DNA from 3 places in the Marinobacter sp. NFXS11 genome. Region 1 is predicted to be linked to each of the others. Evidence: predicted binding sites of a transcription regulator. Region 1 holds the regulator's gene; each other region holds the start of a gene.
What was found. The regulator sigma-54, encoded in region 1, starts transcription at its own class of promoters, with help from an activator protein. The targets are predictions, from matches to a motif close to ANTGGCATNNANNTTGCTNT.

Region 1 (4,592 bases):
GCCGGTGGTATTTACATACAGGTCGGAAAGCTTGGAGAGGGGTTCCAGCAGTTTCTTTTCGCTGGTAATGGCTTCCCGGAGAGAGGTCCTGTCGTCACTCAACGGATGCTTTCTGCGGGTGGCGTGAAAACGCTGAAGAAGCGACTGCTCGTCGGCGTCCAGGAAGATGATTTCAACGGTAACTCCGGTTTCCTGGAGGCGCCGGTATATCTCCTCGAAATTTGCCAGCTCGCCGGAAAGGTTCCGCGCATCGATACTGACGGCCATCTTGCCCAGCCGGCCTGGTTGTGTCTGGCTGGCCGCTTCCCGGGTGAGGGGAAAGAGCAGGCCGATAGGAAGATTGTCGATGCAATAGAACCCGAGGTCCTCAAGCACATGAAGTGCCGTACTCTTGCCCGAACCGGACCTGCCACTGACGATAATCAGCTTCATGACCACCTTACCTCCACTGCAGTGAATATCAGCCGCCTGAGGCGGTCATGCGCTGGTACAGCGTGCTGGCGTCCTCGCATTGCCGGAGGCGATCACAGAATGACCGCTCGTTGAACTTCTCGGCCAGTTGGCTCAGCAGCTCAAGGTGCTCGCTGGTTGCCTCTTTTGGAACAATCAGGGCAAAGATCAGATCGACTGGCTGATTGTCGATAGCATCGAACTCCACGCTTTCTTCAAGCGTCATCAGCACACCCACCACGTGATCCAGTCCTTCCAGGCGGCAGTGGGGAATGGCAATTCCCTGGCCAATGCCGGTGCTGCCTAGGCGCTCACGGGAAATCAGGTTGTTGAAAAGCTGGGTCTCGCTGAGCGTATTGTCCTGATAGTTTATCTGCTCGGCAATAAACTCCAGGGCCCGTTTCTTACTGGACGCAGCTACCCTGCAGAGGGTGAGCTCCGGAGCAAGAATGTTGTCTATGGTCAGGGATGTGTCGCTCATGGATCGACTGCATTTCCGTTAAAAAAAAGGCCGCGACACGTTACTCATGTCGCAGCTCGATTAGATGAAGTGCATGAAAACAGCCCGTTAGCGAGAGCCGTTTCCGTGCATCCGTTCTACATTCTTTTCCTTGTGCTTGAGGATCTGACGGTCCAGCTTGTCGATAAGGGCATCAATGGCCGCGTACATATCCTCGTTTTCTGCCTTTGCGTGAATCTCACCACCTACCACGTGCAATGTGGCTTCCGCAATCTGGCGCACCTTTTCCACTTCCAGGGTGACCTGGCAGTTACTGATGTGGTCAAAGTGACGCTCGAGCTTCTCGAATTTCTCTGAAACGTAATCCTTCAGTGCGGGAGTCAGTTCTACGTGATGGCCTGAAATATTGAGTTGCATAGGCGTCTCCTGTTGTCATCATGCCGGCTCCCGGGAGCCGGTCTGGGTGCTGGCGCATTGTGCGCCGGCGAATACGTTGTTGCGTCCCGTCCTGGAGTATTCAGACCAGCCGCTTGCGTTCGTTGGACGGCGGAATGTGCATGGCCTCCCGGTACTTGGCAACGGTGCGTCGCGCAACCTTGATACCCTGTTCCCCTAGCATGGCTGCAATTTTACTGTCGCTCAATGGCTTTTTGGGTGTTTCGGCGGCAATCAGCTTCTTGATCATCGCGCGGATGGCCGTGGAAGAGCATTCCCCGCCCTCGTCAGTGCTGACATGGCTGGAGAAGAAATACTTCAGTTCGAATATGCCCCGCGGGGTATGCATGTATTTCTGGGTCGTAACGCGTGAAATCGTCGACTCATGCATTTCTACCGCCTGGGCGATGTCGGAAAGGATCAGCGGCTTCATCGCTTCTTCGCCGTGATCCAGGAATCCCTGCTGGTGCTCGACAATGCGGGTCGCCACTTTCAGCAGGGTCTCATTGCGGCTTTGCAGGCTCTTGATAAACCACTTGGCCTCCTGCAACTGATCGCGCAGGTAAGTGTTGTCTGCACTGCTGTCCGCACGCCTTATAAGTGAAGCATAGCTGGCATTCACCCGGATGCGCGGAGCAATTTCCGGATTCAGCTCAACGCGCCAGCGACCATTGTGCTTGCGAACGATGACGTCCGGAATGACGTAGTCGGGTTCGGCGCGGTCAATAACGTCGCCCGGCCTCGGATTCAGGCCGGTGATCAGCGCCAGGACTTCCCGGAGCTGATCTTCTTTCAGGCGGCTGCGGCGCAACAACTGGGCGTAGTCACGGTTGCCCAGCAGGTTGATGTAATGGGTAATCACCAGCCGTGCCTGGGCCAGCCAGGGGGTCTCCGGTGGCAACTGATTGAGCTGGATCAGCAGGCATTCCTGCAGATCCCGGGCGAACACGCCAGGAGGGTCAAAATGCTGCAGTCGGTGAAGAACCGCTTCTACTTCGTCCAGCTCAAGGGGGTCCTCGTCGTTTTCATCCAGCATCCCGGCATGGATATCTTCCAGAGCGCTCGTCAGATAGCCGCGTTCATCCACCGCATCCATCAACGCGTGGGCAATGGCTTGGTCCCGCTCACTCAGCGGAGTCAGGTTGAGCTGCCATTCCAGGTGATCCTGAAGCGTCTCGGTGGGCGAGTTTCGGGTCTCGAAATCGTGGTCGTTTTCGTCGTCATTGCGGGCTGCCGGGGCGGGAGCGGACTGGTAAATGTCGTCCCAGGCTGTGTCGACCGGCAGGTCGTCCGGGATGTTATCCGGAATATCGTTTTCAGACGACCAGTCGGGGCCGTTTTCGGATTCGTCCCAGTCGCTGGAAGGTTCCGGTGTGGTCTCCGCGGCAGACTCAGCTGCGTTGGCCTCGCGCTCGTCACTCTCGGTAGCCGTGTCGGTCTGATCGTCGTCCTCGGATGTCTCCAGCATGGGGTTGGATTCCAGTGCCTGCTGGATTTCCTGTTGGAGGTCGAGGGTAGAGAGCTGGAGAAGCCGGATCGCCTGTTGCAGCTGGGGTGTCATGGTCAGGCTCTGACCCAGCTTTAACTGTAAGGAGGCTTTCATAACCATGGTTCAGGATCCGTCACTCATCAGCGCTTTGTGTCATAGGTCTTGAAAAAATCTTTATATGCCGGTTACTTGCCGCGGTTTTTCGTTACCCTAGCAAGTTCTTTGCCGAGTTTACTTGCTACAGATCATCAAAACAATGAGCCATTCACTGTCAAAGCCTGAATTCGTCCCCGAGGTAAACTTCCTTGACCTGTTGATTGGCCAGGATCGCATCGGCATTGCCGGAGGCGATAATGTGCCCGCCCGACACAATGTACGCGTTCTCGCAGATATCGAGAGTCTCGCGCACGTTATGGTCGGTGATCAGCACGCCAATCCCCTTGTCCCGCAGGTGCCGGATGATGTGCTTGATGTCGCTGACGGATATAGGGTCAACGCCGGCGAAGGGCTCATCCAGCAGGATGAAAGCCGGCTCCATGGCCAGGGCCCGGGCAATTTCCACCCGTCGCCGCTCACCACCGGACAGGGCCATACCAACGCTGTCCCGGATATGGGTGATGTGGAACTCCTCCAGCAGCGCCTCGAGCTTTTTCTGCCGGTCTGCCTTGCTCAGGCCCTGCCGCGTCTCAAGGATCGCCATGATATTGTCACGCACAGACAGTTTGCGGAAAACCGAGGCTTCCTGTGGCAGATAGCCGATGCCCTGACGGGCCCGACCGTGCATCGGCAGCGGCGTAATATCCCGGCTGTCGATGGTTATCCGCCCGTGATCGGCGGGTACCAGCCCAACGATCATGTAGAAACAGGTGGTTTTCCCGGCGCCGTTGGGGCCTAGCAGTCCGACAATTTCTCCGCTTCGAATTTCCAGGGAGACGTCGATAACCACTTTTTTCTGTTTGTAACTCTTTGCCAGGTTACTGGCTCTCAGAACTGCCATCGGTTTCCTGTTTGTCAGTGCGTCTGTCGGCGCTGCGCGGCTGGATCACCATTTCTACCCGGCCACTGCCATCGCCCGTGTCGGCGCCGCCCTCTGCGGTCACAACACGTCCAGCGGTATCATAGTGAATCACGTCGCCGCGGAACAGGTTGCCATTCTGCTCAATCACCGCTTCCCGTTCAAAGGTCAGCTGACTGTCGGTAGCAGACCAGGTAATGTTCAGGGCGCGGGCATCGGTTTCACCTTCACCCTCGCGCGCCGGCTGCCTGTATCTTGCGGGGGTTCCGGAGGCCTCGATCCGGCTCAGGCCGTTCTCTGTGCGGTACAGGACCACACGCTCCGCGTTCAGGCGGGTTTTGCCCTGTTCAAGCTCCACATCGCCGGTGTAAGTAGCAATGCCCTGGCCATCGTCCAGGCGGGCGTTGTCGGCGGTAACCTTGATGGGGATGTCGGAATCAAGGTCGAAAGCCGCCACCGGGCCAGCCATTGCGATTGTCAGCAGGGCAGCCAACAGGCTCCGGTATCGGTTAGTTTCCGGTTTCATAGCGTCCTTCCACCTGGGAGTTCAGTTCCAGAATCCGCTCGTCAATCCACGCTTTCATGCCCGTGGCCCGGGTAACTCCGGTAACGTCGCGTATTTCTACGGGTGCGTCTGTATATACCATGCCCCGGTCATTATCCAGCGTCAGTGTTGATGTTGTCAGAGTGGCGTCCCGTTCACCAATACTGCGCTGAATCCGGACATTGTCAGTGAGATAGAC
Region 2 (4,592 bases), on a different contig from region 1:
GTCCCTGGGCTGGATTTCGATCAGCAGTTCCGTCGGCTCCAGGCTGATGGGCGTTACGGAATAATCCACCGTAAGCCGTGAACCGCTGGTGAGGAGAAACTCAGCTTCTCTTCGAGTGTAGGATTGCCCGTTACGAACGGCGGCAAACAGGGTTTTCAGGGCGTCTTCCGATTCGACCAGAATATCCTGGAAAGGTTGGCCCTGGCTGCGGGTCATGCTGGTTTCGAACAGGCTTTCTGCGGCCGGGTTGAGGTACTGGATAGCCAGGCTACCCTCGAGCACCAGAACAGCCGTGGTGAGGCTGTCGAGAATGCTCTTGTATCCCGTTTGATGGGCCGAGGGCAGTGCCATGCGTGAATCCCGTTGGTTCGACATAAAGTAACCTCCGGAGTTTTGCAAAAAGCGAACCACTTTGAGCCAGGTTCACAAATGAGTGGGCAAAGTGCGGGCAGAGGGGCATATTGGCGCTGAAAAGTGCCGTAAGCTGGTGCAAATCGGGGAAATACCTCTGAGCAGCCCGGAATATTCGCCCCGTTGCTGATCAGAGTATGGCTTTTTTCTGGTGCGCGCGCACCATAATAGTGCGCATCGCCGGGTTGGCAGGTTCAGTTCAAAGCGGAAGGGCGGTGAACAGTAAACGTGATCGGAGAGCCGGTTTTTACCTGGACCCCGTTTTCGTCCACGATATGTGCGCGAGCTTCATGGGTTCCACGGAATACGTTGTTGACGGTGATTGAGCCGGAGGAACTCTGACCGACAGGCTGGCCGTCGAGGGTCACCTCGTATTTGTGGCCTGGCTGCAGGCCGGGGGTGCTGCGAACTTCGAACTGAACATCGCCGCTGCCACTGTTGAACGCCTGGTTGTTACCCGGATAGGCGAAAGAAACGCTTTCGTAGGCAGCGCCTTCCCGCTGAACTTCTTCCCGGAGCTTGTCGGTTTCCTGCACCACCTCTGGCTTTGGCAGGGTGATTGTGGTGACCGGCTTGACCTCCACCGCTTCAGAGCCTTCGCTGGGCTCGTCAGAGTAAGTCACGTTGCCGTAGGAATCGACATTGCGGTAAACCTCGGCATAGACCGGAGCTACCAGAAAAAACAGAAGGCCGGCACACAATCCAGACTTTGGATTCATAAGCTCACCTGTTATTGGGTTTCCCCGATTATCGGCGGCGCCCAGGGTCTTTTCAACGCCTTAAGCCCCGGATGTTGGTTACATATCGTTAAGGGCTGCAGGCACTGTGCTTTCGCTCACAAAAAAGCCCCGCGCGGAGGCGGGGCTTTGCTGCTTATATCCTCTCGGGAGAGGTATTAGCAGGAGTAGTAAAGATCGAACTCAACCGGGTGAGTGGTCATGTTCAGTTTCTCTACTTCACCGCGCTTCAGATCCACGTAGCCCGCGATCATGTCTTCGGTGAATACGCCGCCACGGGTCAGGAACTCGTGGTCTGCTTCCAGGCAGTCCAGGGCTTCAGACAGGGTTTCGGCAACCTTCGGAATGCTGAGGGCTTCTTCCTTCGGCAGATCGTACAGATCCTTGTCCATGGCATCGCCAGGGTGGATCTTGTTCTGGATGCCGTCCAGACCAGCCATCATCAGTGCAGCGAACGCCAGGTACGGGTTGGCAGCCGGGTCGGGGAAGCGAACTTCAATCCGACGCGCTTTCGGGCTGTTGACGTACGGAATACGGATGGAGGCCGAACGGTTGCGGGCGGAGTAGGCCAGCATAACCGGTGCTTCGTAGCCCGGAACCAGGCGCTTGTAGCTGTTGGTTGCCGGGTTAGTGAAGGCGTTGATGGCCTTGGCGTGCTTGATAACACCACCAACATAGTACAGTGCCGCTTCACTCAGGCCAGCGTAGCTGTCGCCTGCGAACAGGTTCTTGCCGTCTTTGCTCAGGGACATGTGTACGTGCATGCCGGAGCCGTTATCGCCTACCACCGGCTTGGGCATGAAGGTGGCGGTCTTGCCATAGGCGTGTGCCACGTTGTGTACGCAGTACTTGAGAATCTGAACTTCGTCAGCCTTGCGGGTCAGGGTGTTGGCGCCAACACCGATTTCGCACTGGCCGGCGGTACCCACTTCGTGGTGGTGTACTTCAATTTCCAGGCCCATGGATTCCATGGCCGCACACATTGCGCCACGCAGGTCATGCAGGCTGTCCACCGGCGGAACGGGGAAATAACCACCTTTAACACCCGGGCGGTGACCGATGTTGTTGCGGTCGAAATCTTCGCCGGATACCCAGGCGGCTTCTTCAGAATGGATGTGGTAAGAAGCGCCTTGCATGTCGACATTCCATTTAACGGAGTCGAATACGAAGAACTCGGGCTCGGGGCCGAACAGTGCGCCGTCGGCGATGCCGGTGGACTTGAGGTATTCCTCTGCGCGACGGGCAACGGAGCGCGGATCACGCTCATAACCCTGCATGGTAGAAGGCTCTACGATGTTGCAGGTAATGTTTACAGTGGTTTCTTCTGTGAACGGATCGAGTACGGAAGTCTCGTCGTCAGGCATCAGGATCATGTCGGATTCGTTGATGCCTTTCCAGCCGGCAATTGAAGAGCCGTCAAACATTTTGCCGTCTGCGAAAAAGTCTTCGTCTACTTCGGTGGCAGGCAGTGTTACGTGCTGCTCTTTACCGCGGCTGTCAGTGAAGCGCAGGTCAACCCATTTGACTTCGTGTTCTTTGATCAAATCAACTGTCTTGGACATTGTGCATGCTCCGTAAGTTATACCGCACAGGCGGCTGTATTCATGTTCGTGGCGCCGGATCGCCCGGGCTAACGGGTTCCGATCTGTTTCTCAGGTTCGCGCAGCTTAGCAAATGCTGTTGCGTCTTACCTGTAAATTTCGGCTGATTTCGATAAAGCAAGGCGCTTGCCAATTTTTAGGGCATGCTCCAGAACGGCGCAACTGCAAGGGTTTGGGGCACATTGGAAGGAGATTGCTCGCTCTGCGTCGAAATCCTGCACTTAAATGGTGCACCTTATTGGTGCGGTTATTCAGTTGTCGCCCCAATCGGGTGCAAGCGTTCCGAATATAGAATAGGCGTTTTTCTTCATATTAACGACACAGACTTTTCGCTATACTGCGCGCCGCTTCATTTTTTACCCTGTCACTTCTTGATCATGGATCGGAAAGCACCATGCAGGGTGCCGGGCAGCCAGCTCCGGTGAATGAGTTCATTTTACGGATTTGAGACGGCATGTGCTGGGATTCTCCCTGCGATCGACCTTCTCAGGTCATTGAGTGCATGCCGCAGGAATATTTTTGTGATTGAAAAACTTCGTAATATCGCCATCATCGCCCACGTTGACCATGGTAAGACCACCCTCGTAGACCAGCTCTTGCGCCAATCCGGCACCCTGGATCGGAAGGAGCTGGATAGCGAACGGGTCATGGATTCCAATGATCAGGAAAAAGAGCGGGGCATTACCATTCTGGCGAAAAACACCGCCCTGAAATGGAATGGCTACGACATCAATATTGTCGACACTCCTGGCCACGCTGATTTTGGTGGTGAGGTTGAGCGGGTCATGAGCATGGTGGACTGTGTCCTGCTGGTCGTCGACTCCATCGACGGCCCCATGCCCCAGACCCGTTTCGTTACTCAGAAGGCATTTGCCGCGGGCCTTCGCCCGATTGTAGTGGTAAACAAGATCGACCGCCCGGGTGCGCGCCCTGATTGGGTGGTGGATCAGGTATTCGACCTGTTCGACAACCTCGGTGCCACCGATGAGCAGCTGGACTTCCCGATCGTGTTTGCCAGTGCGTTGAATGGCATTGCCGGAATGGATCACGAAAAACTTGATGACAACATGGATGCCGTGTTCCAGGCGATTGTTGACCACGTGCCGGCGCCGAACGTGGATCCGGATGGCCCGTTCCAAATGCAGATCTCCCAGCTGGACTACAACAGCTTCCTGGGGGTAATCGGCATTGGTCGTATTACGCGCGGCAAGGTCAAGACCAATTCGCCGGTCACCGCCATTGGCGCCAACGGTAAAAAGCGTAACGGTCGTATCCTGAAGATTATGGGGCACTCCGGTCTTCAGCGTGTTGAAGTCGACGAAGCCCAGGCTGGCGATATTGTCTGTGTTAGCGGCATGGACGAGCTGCTCATTTCCGACACCCTTTGTGATCAGGCGAACGTTGAGGCGCTGCCGGCGCTGACGGTGGATGAGCCGACTGTATCCATGACTTTCCAGGTGAACGATTCGCCGTTCGCTGGCAAGGAAGGTAAGTACGTTACCAGCCGGAACATCAAGGAGCGGTTGGAAAAGGAGCTGCTGCACAACGTTGCGTTGCGCGTTGAAGAAGGCGAGTCGGCTGACAAGTTCAAAGTGTCTGGCCGTGGCGAGTTACATCTGTCTGTACTGATTGAAAATATGCGTCGGGAGAACTTTGAGCTGGCGGTTGGCCGTCCGGAAGTTGTTATCCGCGAAGTTGACGGTGTGAAGCAGGAGCCTTACGAGAACGTCATTGTTGATATCGAGGAGCAGCATCAGGGCGCCGTCATGGAGCAAATGGGGCTGCGCAAGGGCGACCTGACCAACATGGTTCCGGATGGCAAGGGCCGGATGCGCTTGGACTA
Region 3 (4,592 bases), 150 kb from region 1:
CTGACCTCCCTCTCTGAAGCCGGTGCCCTGGCCCGATGCCTGGAGGCCGGTGGAGATGACTTCCTGGGAAAGCCCTATAACCGGATCATTATTGAAGCCAAGATCAAGGCTTTCAACCGAATGCGATTGATGCACCGGACCCTCTCGGATCAGCGGGATCTCATTCGTGAGCGCAACCGACAACTTACCGAAGAGCAGGAAATCGCCAAGCGGGTCTTCGACAACGTGGCTCATTCCGGCTGCCTGGATGCCTCCAATATTCGTTATCACGCCTCGCCCCAGTCCATTTTCAATGGTGATGTGCTGTTTGCCTCGCCGCGGCCGGCGGGCGGGATGCTGATCTTCATGGGGGATTTCACCGGCCATGGTCTGCCGGCTGCCATCGGCGCCATGCCTGTAGCCGAGATCTTCTACGGCATGGCCAATAAGGGTTTTAACGGCCAGGACGTATTGCGCGAGATCAACCAGAAACTCAAACGGATTCTGCCCACGGGCATGTTCTGCTGTGGCGCCATGATCGAGGCGGATTTCAAACTTAATCAGCTGCAAGTCTGGAACGGCGGTCTACCCGATGGCTGGCTGATCCGGACCACCGGAGAACTCCTGGCATTGCCATCGCGGCATCTTCCCCTGGGTATCCTTGCGCCGGATCAGTTCAATGCCGATTTCGAGAGGGTTGGTGCCGCCCCTGGTGACAGGGTGCTGATGATGACCGATGGCTTTCTGGAATCTGCCGACAGTGCCGGCAACGTATTCGGTGAGCAGGGCGTTACCGGCACGCTTGACCGGATGGACGGTGGCGACCATCCGTTCGATGCCATGATGTCCGCGGTTCACCGGTTCACCGGAAACTTTGAGGATGGCGATGACCTGACGCTCTGCTGTCTGGAAATGATGGACGAGGCGGGGTTGGCTACCCTGCCAGATCGTGCCGCACCGTCTGCTCTTGCCGGGCCGGCGGAATGGCGCTGCAGCTATGAAATCCGGGAAAGGACCCTCGGCGAGTTCAGTCCCCTGCCTCTGTTGCTTCATATCTGCATGGAGGTGCCGGGTCTTCGACGGAAGAGCGGCGAAATCTATACCCTGCTGGCGGAACTCTACAACAACGCGCTGGAGCACGGTGTTCTGGAACTTCCGTCAGAATGGAAACACTCACCGGAGGGCTTTGGCCGCTACTACGCGGAGCGCAATCGGCGCCTGGCCAACGTGGCGGGTCACTACATCCGGTTCACACTGCACCATTCCCTGAAACCGGATGGAGGTCGGCTTCGTGTTATCTGTGAGGACAGCGGCCAGGGGTTTGATTTTCACAATCATCCCAGCGTGGCCCCCGGTAATTCCCCAACCATGAGCGGGCGCTATGCGGGGCGGGGCCTGCTGCTGTTGAAACGTCTGGCGGAGACCATCAGGTTTCATGAACAGGGCAATCATGTTGAAATTGTCTACGATTGGCAGTTCGCCCGTACAGCGGAGAATCGAGATGACTGATAAACCACACCTGGACGAGGAGGCACTGGCTGAGCTTCGAGATGTCATGGAGGACGAATTCGAAGTGCTGATACAGACCTATGTTGCAGATTCCCGCGACAGGATTCGGGGATTGCAAGAAGCCCTGAGGGCTGACGATAGTGACGCCTTTGCCAAGACGGCCCATAGCTTCAAGGGCAGTTGTATCAATATTGGCGCCCCACGGCTTGGCGAACTCTGCCTGAAGGCGGAAATCGCAGGAAAGGAGTCCCGGCTGGACGATGCCTCGGGATTACTGGATGACATTGCCCGGGAATTCGAACAGGTAATCGCAGGCCTGGATGGCTTGATGGTGGGGTGAATCACGTCGATTCAGGCCTTTTGTCAGGCGAAGCAGGTGTGCGCTGGCATCACAATTGCTTTGTCCTTCGCATTGAGTGGATTAACCGCCCATGCACCGGCCAGGTCCGGCAAGGTGAGGGCGACAATGCGATAAAAGCGGCAAGAGGTTGCCATGGCCCAGATGGTTCTTCCCCAAACCCCCGCGCCCGGGACGCAACAAGATCCCGGCCCGTCAAAATCCGGAACCAGCCGGGATCCGGCTGACAGGAAAAGCGATTTTGACTCTGTCTCCCAGGCTGAGCAAAAGCGGCTCGATCGCCAGAAGGCGGATCGGAACGCCGAGGCCAGATCTGCCGATGAATCCCGGGCGGCCCGGGACACTTCTTCAGAGACGAAAACGGAAGCAAACGCGAACGCTGATCCAAAGGGTGGCGAAAAAGCCGACGCTGCCACGGATGCTGAATCACGGGACGCGGGCGAGGCCGCTGTTGCCGGTGATGGCAAATCAGAGCCGACGGCGCTTCCTCTTACCTTTGTCGAGTTGCAGTCCTGGCTGAATCCAAAAGCCGGTGGTGCCGGTGAGTCCGCCATGTCAGCCACAATGCCGGGAGTCGGCGTCAACGCTGCCACCGGGGGTTCGGGCCAGACGAATTCCGTTGCCGGATTGTTCAGTGGCCTTCTCACAGGGGCCTCGGGTCAGAAAGCTCAGTCCGGATCCGGCGGTGTTTCCGGCGATGCGACACTGACAGATGTCATGAAGGCCTCAGTGCTCACCGACTCCGGCCGCAATGCGGATTCCGGCTCGTTGATCAATTCTGGCCGCTTCCAGTCCGCCATGGATCTGGTGTCCCAGCAAGCGGCCAATAATGCCAATGGTGCGGCGAAACTGACGGCCGAGAACGCCGCGCCGTTGCGAGGTTACGCTACGTCTATTGATGTGCCGGTTGGCCATGCAGAGTGGGGCGACAAACTGGTGGGCAAGCTCAGTTGGCTGACCGCCCGCAACATGTCGGTTGCCGAAATCCACCTGACACCGCCGGACATGGGGCCCATGGAGGTCAAGGTCCGGGTGCAGAACGAACAGGCGAATATTACGGTCCATTCGGCCAATCCCGTGGTCCGTGACCAGCTTGAACTGCATTCCCACCGCCTCAGGGATATGCTGGGTGAGCAGGGTCTGTCCCTGGCGGGCTTTGATGTTTCCGATTCGCCTCGCCAGCAGACCGGCGAACAGGGCACCGGAAATGATGATGGCTCCGGTGGCGGCTCGACATCGCTGGTTGCTGGCGATCAGGACGATGAGGGCATCAGCTCAGGCAGCCTTGATCTCAGCTGGAAAGGCGAAGTAGACATCTTCGCCTGATACCCTTCGATATTCTCTTCCAATCTCCTTTGCCCATCCTTCCCGGCAACGCTAAACTGCTGTTCTGAACGGGAAGGTTGGGTGTTCTGGCCCGCCCTTTGCATCCAATCCTGAAAAGTCGCGGAAAATTGCTCCCCGTGACGGATTTCTGGCAAAGCGAACATTATGGCTGAAAATAACGAATCTGAAGCGGCTCCTGCCAAGAAGGGAAAACTGAAGCTGATCATCATGCTGGTTGTGGTGGTGATCCTGGCCATTGTGCTGTCTGTGGTGGGTACCCTGTGGTTCCTGGGCGGCGGTCTTCCGGGCATGGGTGAGGAAGAGGGTGACGCAACCGAGGTTGCAGAGGAAACCTTTATTCCCAGCAGCTACTACCTGATCGAAAAAGCCATTGTTACCACGGTTCAGGCTGAGGGCCGCCAACGCTACGCCCAGGCGTACCTGGCGCTGGAGTCCACCGATCCACAGGCGCTTGAAGCTGCCAAGCTGCACATGCCTCTGATTCGAAGCCAGCTGGTGACAGTCCTGGGTAGCAGTAACTTCAATGAGCTGCAGACGCCCGAGGGCCGGAGTGGCCTGGCCGAGCGGATGCTGACCACGGTGAATCAGGTGCTGGAGCAGGAAGGCGAGCCCGCCATCAAGCGGGTGTTATTCAGAAATTTTGTCGTGCAATAGCGCACGGGCCACGGTACTTCAGGGGCAGGACTAAGTATGCAGGACTTGTTGTCACAGGACGAAATCGATGCGCTCCTCCACGGGGTGGACGACGGTGACATTGATACCTATGAAGAGACCGATGACACCGGTATAAAGTCCTACGACCTCGCCAGTCAGGACCGTATTGTCCGGGGCCGGATGCCGACCCTGGAGATGATCAATGAGCGCTTTGCCCGTTACACCCGGATCAGCCTGTTCAACCTGATGCGTCGCAACGCCGATGTCTCCACCGGCGGCGTCCAGATCATGAAGTTCGGCGAGTATATTCACACCCTTTACGTCCCCACCAGTCTTAACCTGTGTAAGGTTCGCCCGCTTCGGGGCACCTCCCTGTTCGTGCTGGATGCCAAGCTGGTCTTCAAACTGGTGGATAATTTCTTTGGTGGTGAGGGCCGTCACGCCAAGATCGAGGGCCGCGAATTCACCCCGACCGAGACCCGGATCGTCCAGATGGTTCTGGATCAGGTTTTCCACGATATGAAGGAAGCCTGGCACGCGGTACTCAAGGTGGATTTCGAGTACCTGAGCTCGGAAGTGAATCCGGCCATGGCCAACATCGTCAGTCCCAGTGAAGTGGTTGTGGTCAGCACCTTCCACATTGAACTCGACGGAGGCGGCGGTGAACTGCACTTTGCCTTGCCGTATTCCATGATCGAGCCCATCCGCGATGTGCTGGACGCCGGGGTACAGAGCGACATCGACG

Region 2: the regulator sigma-54 is predicted to act here: its motif matches at 2,864-2,883, upstream of glnA (glutamate--ammonia ligase).
Region 3: the regulator sigma-54 is predicted to act here: its motif matches at 1,871-1,890, upstream of J3362_RS03850 (flagellar hook-length control protein FliK).

Annotation. Positions count from the first base shown of each region.
Region 1 covers NZ_JAGDDV010000001.1:659,385-663,976, forward strand. Annotated here, with positions in the region: gene rapZ (RNase adapter RapZ) at 1-432, opposite strand, end outside; gene ptsN (PTS IIA-like nitrogen regulatory protein PtsN) at 461-931, opposite strand; gene hpf (ribosome hibernation promoting factor) at 1,019-1,327, opposite strand; gene J3362_RS03170 (RNA polymerase factor sigma-54) at 1,428-2,948, opposite strand; gene lptB (LPS export ABC transporter ATP-binding protein) at 3,106-3,831, opposite strand; gene lptA (lipopolysaccharide transport periplasmic protein LptA) at 3,809-4,375, opposite strand; gene lptC (LPS export ABC transporter periplasmic protein LptC) at 4,359-4,592, opposite strand, start outside.
Region 2 covers NZ_JAGDDV010000004.1:125,152-129,743, reverse strand. Annotated here, with positions in the region: gene glnL (nitrogen regulation protein NR(II)) at 1-351, opposite strand, end outside; gene J3362_RS19265 (DUF4124 domain-containing protein) at 606-1,130, opposite strand; gene glnA (glutamate--ammonia ligase) at 1,307-2,710, opposite strand; gene typA (translational GTPase TypA) at 3,271-4,592, shown strand, end outside.
Region 3 covers NZ_JAGDDV010000001.1:810,753-815,344, forward strand. Annotated here, with positions in the region: gene J3362_RS03840 (PP2C family protein-serine/threonine phosphatase) at 1-1,488, shown strand, start outside; gene J3362_RS03845 (Hpt domain-containing protein) at 1,481-1,828, shown strand; gene J3362_RS03850 (flagellar hook-length control protein FliK) at 1,982-3,172, shown strand; gene J3362_RS03855 (flagellar basal body-associated FliL family protein) at 3,338-3,847, shown strand; gene fliM (flagellar motor switch protein FliM) at 3,884-4,592, shown strand, end outside.